Regions from separate parts of the Streptomyces sp. NPDC050528 genome, predicted to be linked through region 2. Evidence: riboswitches for the same ligand, from Rfam matches in the RefSeq annotation. Region 2 holds a riboswitch; each other region holds the start of a gene.

Region 1 (2,258 bases), on a different contig from region 2:
GACGACGGCCCGCAGGACATGTCTCCCCGGGAAGTCGAAGCGCGCGAAGACGTATGCGCCGGGGAGCGCGATCAGCAGCGTGAGCGCGGTGGACGCGAGCGCCTGCCAGGTGGTGAACCAGAGCACGTGCCGGATGTCGGACTGGACCAACACGTCCCCGATACGGCCCAGTTGCCAGGCGCCGTCGACCTTGAGGCCGCGCGCGACGATCGCGGCGACGGGGTAGGCGAAGAACACCGCGAAGAACGCGACGGGCAGGGCCATGAGCCCGAGCCGCGTCGCGCCGCCCCTGTTCTTGAGGGACTTTCGCGGGGCCGCCTCCGCTACTTCAGCCGCTTCGGCTACTTCAGTACGAGCGAGGTCCACGACTTGACCCACTGGTCCCGGTCGGCGGCGATCTTCGCGGGCGCCATGGTCTCGGGGTCCGGGGCCTGGCGGCCGTACTGCACGAACTCCTGCGGTACCTGGGCGCCTTGGATCACCGGGTAGACGAACATGTTGAGCGGCATGTCCTGCTGGAACTCCTTGGTCAGCAGGAAGTCCAGGAACGCCTTGCCGCCCTTGGTGTTCCGCGCGTTGCTGAGCAGCCCCGCGTACTCGGTCTGCCGGAAGCAGGTGCCGTACGACACCCCGGTGGGCGCGGTGGTCGGCTTCGGGTCGGCGTAGATGACCTCGGCGGGCGGCGAGGAGGCGTAGGAGACGACGAGGGGCCGGTCGCCGCCCGCCTTCTTGCCGCCGGCGGAACCGGAGAACTCCTGGTCGTAGGCCTGCTCCCAGCCGTCGACGACCTTGACGCCGTTGGCCTTGAGCTTCTTCCAGTACGCCTGCCAACCGTCGTCGCCGTACTGCGCCGCACTGCCGAGCAGGAACCCGAGGCCGGGCGAGGAGGTGGCCGCGTTCTCGGTGACGAGGAGGTTCTTGTACTCGGGCTTGACCAGGTCCGCGAAGGAGGTCGGCGGGGTCAGCTTGTGCTTGCTGAAGTAGGCCTTGTCGTAATTGACGCAGATGTCGCCGGTGTCGATGGGCGTGACCCGGTGCTTGGTCTGGTCGACGCGGTACGCGGGCTTGACGGTGGCGGAGCCCTTCGCGTCGTAGGACTGGAAGAGGCCGTTGTCGAGGGCGCGGGAGAGCAGGGTGTTGTCGACGCCGAAGAAGACGTCGCCCTGGGGGTTGTCCTTGGTGAGGATCGCCTTGTTGACGGCCTGGCCGGCGTCGCCGTCCTTGAGGACCTTGACCGTGTAGCCGGACTGCTTCTCGAAGTCCTTGAGGACTTTCTTCGACACGGCCCACGAGTCGTGGCTGACGAGGGTGACCGTCTTGTCGGATCCGGAGCCGCTGCTTCCGTCCGACCCCGACCCGCACGCGGAGAGTGCGAGCAGGCCGAGGCCGACGAGCACAGCACAGTACTTCTTGGTGTTCACGGTGATGACCGAACTTCCTACCCAGAATGACCTGGGCGAGGTTCAGAGGGTCTGCGGCCCGATTGCCGCACTCTCAGCGCTTCGCGCTCCCCTGTCGGATATGAAGGTGTACGTACAGGTGGTACAGGTGAAGATTACCGCTCGGTGGCCGCGAGCTGGCCACACGCTCCGTCGATCTCCTGGCCACGGGTGTCCCGGACGGTGACCGGCACCCCGTGGGCCGCGATGGCCTCGACGAACGCCTTCTCGTCCTCGGGACGGGAGGCGGTCCACTTCGAGCCCGGCGTCGGGTTCAGCGGGATGAGGTTGACGTGCACGGGCTTGCCCTTGAGGAGCCTGCCGAGCCGGTCACCGCGCCACGCCTGGTCGTTGATGTCGCGGATCAGCGCGTACTCGATGGACAGCCGGCGCCCGGACTTCGCCGCGTACTCCCAGCCCGCGTCGAGGACCTCGCGCACCTTCCACCGGGTGTTCACGGGGACCAGGGTGTCGCGCAGCTCGTCGTCCGGCGCGTGCAGCGAGATCGCGAGGCGGCACTTGAAGCCCTCGTCCGCGAAGCGGTGGATCGCCGGGACCAGTCCGACCGTCGAGACGGTGATCCCGCGCTGCGAGAGGGCGAGGCCGTCCGGCTCGGGGTCGGTGAGGGCGCGGATGGACTGGACGACCCGCTTGTAGTTGGCGAGGGGCTCGCCCATACCCATGAAGACGATGTTGGAGAGCCGCGCGGGACCGCCGGGGATCTCGCCGTCCCGCAACGCCCGCATGCCGTCGACGATCTGGTGCACGATCTCGCCGGTCGACAGATTCCGGTCCAGGCCGGCCTGTCCGGTCGCGCAG
Region 2 (2,258 bases):
CCAGGTCAGCTCCTCGGCGCGGCCGTCGACCTTTTCAAGCGCTTGGTAGAGCGGCACCGTGCCGATGGGGACGGGGGAGTTGCGCAGCACCCACTCGCGCGTGGTGTGGATATTGCGGCCGGTGGACAGGTCCATGACCGTGTCGGCGCCCCACCGCGTCGCCCAGGTCATCTTCTCGACCTCCTCCTCGATGGAGGAAGTGACCGCGGAATTGCCGATGTTGGCGTTGACCTTCACCAGGAACCGCTTGCCGATGATCATCGGCTCGATCTCGGGATGGTTCACGTTGGCGGGCAGCACCGCCCGCCCGGCCGCGATCTCCTCCCGGACGATCTCGGCCTCGACGTTCTCGCGTACGGCCACGAACTCCATCTCGGGCGTGATCTCGCCCCGCCGCGCATAGGCGAGTTGCGTGACCGCCGTACCGTCGCGGCCTCGGCGCGGCTGACGCGGCCGCCCGGGGAAGACCGCGTCCAGGTTGCGCAGTCCGCCGCGCGGTGAGGTGTGCTTGATCCCGTCGTCCTCGGGGCGGACGGGCCGGCCCGCGTACTCCTCGGTGTCGCCGCGGGCGATGATCCAGTTCTCCCGCAGCGGCGCCAGCCCCCTGCGGACATCGGTGTCGACGAGCGGATCGGTGTACGGGCCGGAGGTGTCGTACAGCGTCACGGACTGCCCGTTGGTGAGGTGCACCTGACGGACCGGCACCCGCAGATCGGGGCGCGAGCCCGCGACGTACCCCTTGTGCCAGCCGATGGACTTCCCGGCCTCCGTGGGCTGCTCGGCCCGTGCGGACTCCTCACCCGGAATGGGCTGTTCGTCCTGGCTGGAGGCAGGCGTGCGTACATCCTTGTTGGTCATGAGACCTACTCCCTACGCCGGCATTACCCGGTAACAGGTTCGGCGGTCGACGCAGCGGCTTCCGTCAGCCGATGTTTCATGTGAAACATCACTCGATTCAGGTGACGTTTCCCGTGAAACATCGCAGAGACGAAGGTCAGCGCCCTCTCAGCCCGGTGCTCCGAGCTCCCGCGTGTGCAAAGGTGCCTCCACGCTAGCGTCATAAGTGGCGCGGTGAACAGTGGGCCTCCGGCGTTCTTGCGATGATCGGGCGGTGACCACGACACAGCAGCCCCCGTACCCGCCGACCGGGCCGCCGCATGGCCACGACCATGGATCCGGCGACGACCACGGGTCCGGTGAAGGCGGTCACGGTCATTCGCACAGCCATGGTCCCGCCGCCCCCGTCTCCCGGCACCTGCGCAAGGTCATCGCGGCGATCCTGATCCCGTTCACCGTGGCGGTCGTGGTCGGCATGGTGGTGCTGTGGCCCGGCGGCGCCCCCTCGCACAAGCGCACCGGCGTCGGCTTCGACCGGCAGACCCAGCAGGCGACGGTCACCAAGGTCGTCAGCGTGAGCTGCTCGTCGGTGAACGCCTCGGGCGGGGGCTCGACCGGGGACACCTCCACCGCCGAGGGCTCGTCGGCGGCGCAGGAGGCGGCCGGTACCTGCAAGAAGGCCACGGTCACGGTCTCCACCGGCAAGGACAAGGGCCGTACGTTCACGGAGATCGTGCAGCCCGACCAGTCACGGCAGTTGCATCAGGGCGAGAAGGTCGTGGTCGCGTACGAGCCCTCCGCGCCCAAGGATCTGCAGTACTCCGTCACCGATGTGAACCGTAAATTCCCGATGGCGCTGCTCGCCGGGATCTTCGCGCTGGCCGTCGTGGTGGTGGGCCGGCTGCGCGGTGTCATGGCGCTGATCGCGCTGGCCATCAGCTTCATGATCCTGAACTTCTTCATCCTGCCCGCGATCCTGCACGGCTCGAACCCGCTGATCGTGGCGGTGGTCGGTTCGAGCGCCATCATGCTGATCGCCCTCTACATGTGCCACGGTCTGTCGGCCCGTACGTCCGTGGCGGTACTCGGCACCCTGATGTCACTGGTGCTGATCGGCGTCCTGGGCTCCGTGTTCATCGGCTGGGCCGCGCTGACCGGCAACACGGACGACAACACCGGCCTGATCCACGGGCTGTACCCGTCGATCGACATGAGCGGTCTGCTCCTCGCCGGCGTCATCATCGGTTCGCTCGGTGTGCTCGACGACGTGACGGTCACCCAGACCTCGGCGGTCTGGGAACTGCACGAGGCCAACCCGTCGATGGGCTGGCGCGGGCTGTACCGCGCCGGCATCCGCATCGGCCGCGACCACATCGCATCCGTCGTCAACACCCTCGTCCTCGCCTACGCGGGCGCCGCTC
Region 3 (2,258 bases), on a different contig from region 2:
GCGGTGTGCGCCCAGTTCGATGCCGGAGCCGGTCAGCCAGGCGGTGGCGGGGCGGGCGCCGATACCGACCACGACGGCGCCCGCGGGCAGCCGTGAGCCGTCGTCGAGAACCACCTCGCCGGGCTCGACGTGCGCCACGCGTGCGTGCGTCCGCAGGGTGGCTCCGGCGGCGGCGTACCAGGCGGCCATCGGCGCGGCCACCTCGGCGGGCAGCGCCCCCGCGAGCGGCCGGTCCGCCGCTTCTACGACGGTGACCGCGCAGCCCGCCTCGCGCGCGGCGGTGGCGAACTCGGCGCCGATCCAGCCCGCGCCGACGACCACGATGTCGTGCTGCCGCGCGAGCACCGGGCGCAGCCGCTCGGCGTCGTCCAGGGTGCGCAGCAGATGCACTCCGGGGATGCCGTCGGCGCCCGGCAGCCGGATCGGTTCGGCACCGGTGGCGAGCACGAGGACGTCGTAGGGCACCGGGCCCTCGGCGGTGTCCAGTTCGTGGTCGGCGGGGCGCAGCCCCAACACCTCGCGCCCCAGCCGGACTTCGATGCCGAGCGCCTCGAAGTCGACGTCGAAGGCGGAGCCCTCGGCCTTGCCGAGCAGGACGGCCTTGGAGAGCGGGGGCCGGTCGTACGGCTGATGGGGTTCGGCGCCGAGGAGCGTGACGGTGCCGGTGAAGCCCTGCTCCCGTAGCGCGACCGCGGTCTGCACCCCGGCCATGCCCGCGCCGACGACGACCACGCGCCGCCCTGTCACCGTGCCCTGGTCCCGCGTCTGCTCGCTCACTCGATCACCATAGACACCTGACAAATTGTCAGGCAGTGGGCGCGTCAGGTGACCTGTTCCACAATGCTGGTCCCGTTTCCCTCCTGGGACTCCCACTCCCAGGTCTCCTCCAGGCGCACGCGACCGTCGGGCAGCTCGATCACATCGGACACGCAGTGCCCGGAGGACGTCGTCCCGTCCGTCTTCAGCTGTACGTACCGGAAGTCGATCCGGTCCCCCGCGCGCGTGCCGACGAGACGCCCCCGTACGACGTCACCGCCCGCGTACTCGGCCCAGATCTCGCCGTCCTTCTCGTGGTACGCGAACCGGGTGCGGGTGCCGACCTGACCTGGGGCCTGGTCCGCGACGGGGGCGAGGACGAGACCGTCGAGCGAGCGGGCCATGGACGGAGGCTCCCTTACTGGCGCACAAAGCACGGGCTAGGGTGGCCAAGGTAAAGCACTCGCGGGAGTCCGGACGCACCGGGCTGAGAGGGAGGCTGGCGGCCTCCGACCGTACGAACCTGATCCGGGTCATGCCGGCGAAGGGAGGGGCTGGACGCCCATGCCTGCACACACCTCAGACGTCCTCGTCGTCGGGGGCGGGATCATCGGCCTGGTCACGGCCTGGCGCGCGGCCCAACGCGGCTTCTCCACGGCCGTATTGGACCCCGAGCCGGGTGGCGGGGCCGCCCAGGTGGCCGCCGGGATGCTGGCCGCCGTCACCGAGCTCCACTACGGCGAACAGACCCTGCTCGCCCTCAACCTCGCCTCGGCGCAGCGCTACCCGGACTTCGCGGCCGAGCTGACCGACCTCACCGGCCTCGACCTCGGCTACCGCCGCTGCGGCACGCTGGCCGTCGCCCTGGACGCCGACGACCGGGCTCATCTGCGTGAACTGCACGCCCTGCAGCACCAGTCGGGGCTCGACTCCGAGTGGCTGTCGGGGCGCGAGTGCCGGCGCCTGGAGCCGATGCTCGCGCCGGGCGTGCGGGGAGGGCTCCGGGTGGACGGGGATCACCAGGTGGACCCGCGGCGGCTGGCGGGCGCGCTGGTGGCCGCCTGCGAGCGTGCCGGGGTCGTCTTCCACCGGACGTGGGCAAAGCGGCTCACGGTCGGGCGGGACCGCGCCACGGGGGTCGTCACGCGCGAGGGCGAGGTGCTGGGCGCGGACCAGGTGGTGCTCGCGGCCGGCAGCCTCAGCGGGCGGCTGGAGGGCGTCCCTGCCGACGTCCTGCCGCCCGTACGGCCCGTCAAGGGGCAGGTGCTGCGGCTGACCGTGCCGGAGCGCCACGCGCCGTTCCTGAACCGGACCGTGCGCGCCATGGTGCGCGGCAGCCAGGTCTATCTGGTGCCGCGCGAGACCGGCGAGCTGGTCGTCGGCGCGACCAGCGAGGAACTGGGCTGGGACACGACCGTCACGGCCGGCGGGGTCTACGAACTCCTGCGCGACGCCCACGAGTTGGTCCCCGGGATCACCGAACTGCCGCTCACCGAGACCCG

Evidence for each region. Region 2 has a riboswitch for thiamine pyrophosphate ahead of thiC (phosphomethylpyrimidine synthase ThiC). Riboswitches for the same ligand answer to the same signal wherever they lie in the genome.
Region 1: linked by a shared signal. The riboswitch ahead of ACIBK4_RS01135 (thiamine ABC transporter substrate binding subunit) and the one ahead of thiC (phosphomethylpyrimidine synthase ThiC) in region 2 are both predicted to bind thiamine pyrophosphate.
Region 3: linked by a shared signal. The riboswitch ahead of thiO (glycine oxidase ThiO) and the one ahead of thiC (phosphomethylpyrimidine synthase ThiC) in region 2 are both predicted to bind thiamine pyrophosphate.

The regions. Positions count from the first base shown of each region.
Region 1 covers NZ_JBITHH010000001.1:234,426-236,683, forward strand. Annotated here, with positions in the region: gene ACIBK4_RS01130 (ABC transporter permease) at 1-264, opposite strand, end outside; gene ACIBK4_RS01135 (thiamine ABC transporter substrate binding subunit) at 342-1,421, opposite strand; TPP riboswitch at 1,418-1,524, opposite strand; gene rlmN (23S rRNA (adenine(2503)-C(2))-methyltransferase RlmN) at 1,556-2,258, opposite strand, start outside.
Region 2 covers NZ_JBITHH010000029.1:13,754-16,011, reverse strand. Annotated here, with positions in the region: gene thiC (phosphomethylpyrimidine synthase ThiC) at 1-858, opposite strand, end outside; TPP riboswitch at 851-1,040, opposite strand; gene ACIBK4_RS50380 (YibE/F family protein) at 1,112-2,258, shown strand, end outside.
Region 3 covers NZ_JBITHH010000002.1:457,440-459,697, forward strand. Annotated here, with positions in the region: gene ACIBK4_RS09430 (NAD(P)/FAD-dependent oxidoreductase) at 1-777, opposite strand, end outside; gene ACIBK4_RS09435 (hypothetical protein) at 822-1,160, opposite strand; TPP riboswitch at 1,212-1,323, shown strand; gene thiO (glycine oxidase ThiO) at 1,321-2,258, shown strand, end outside.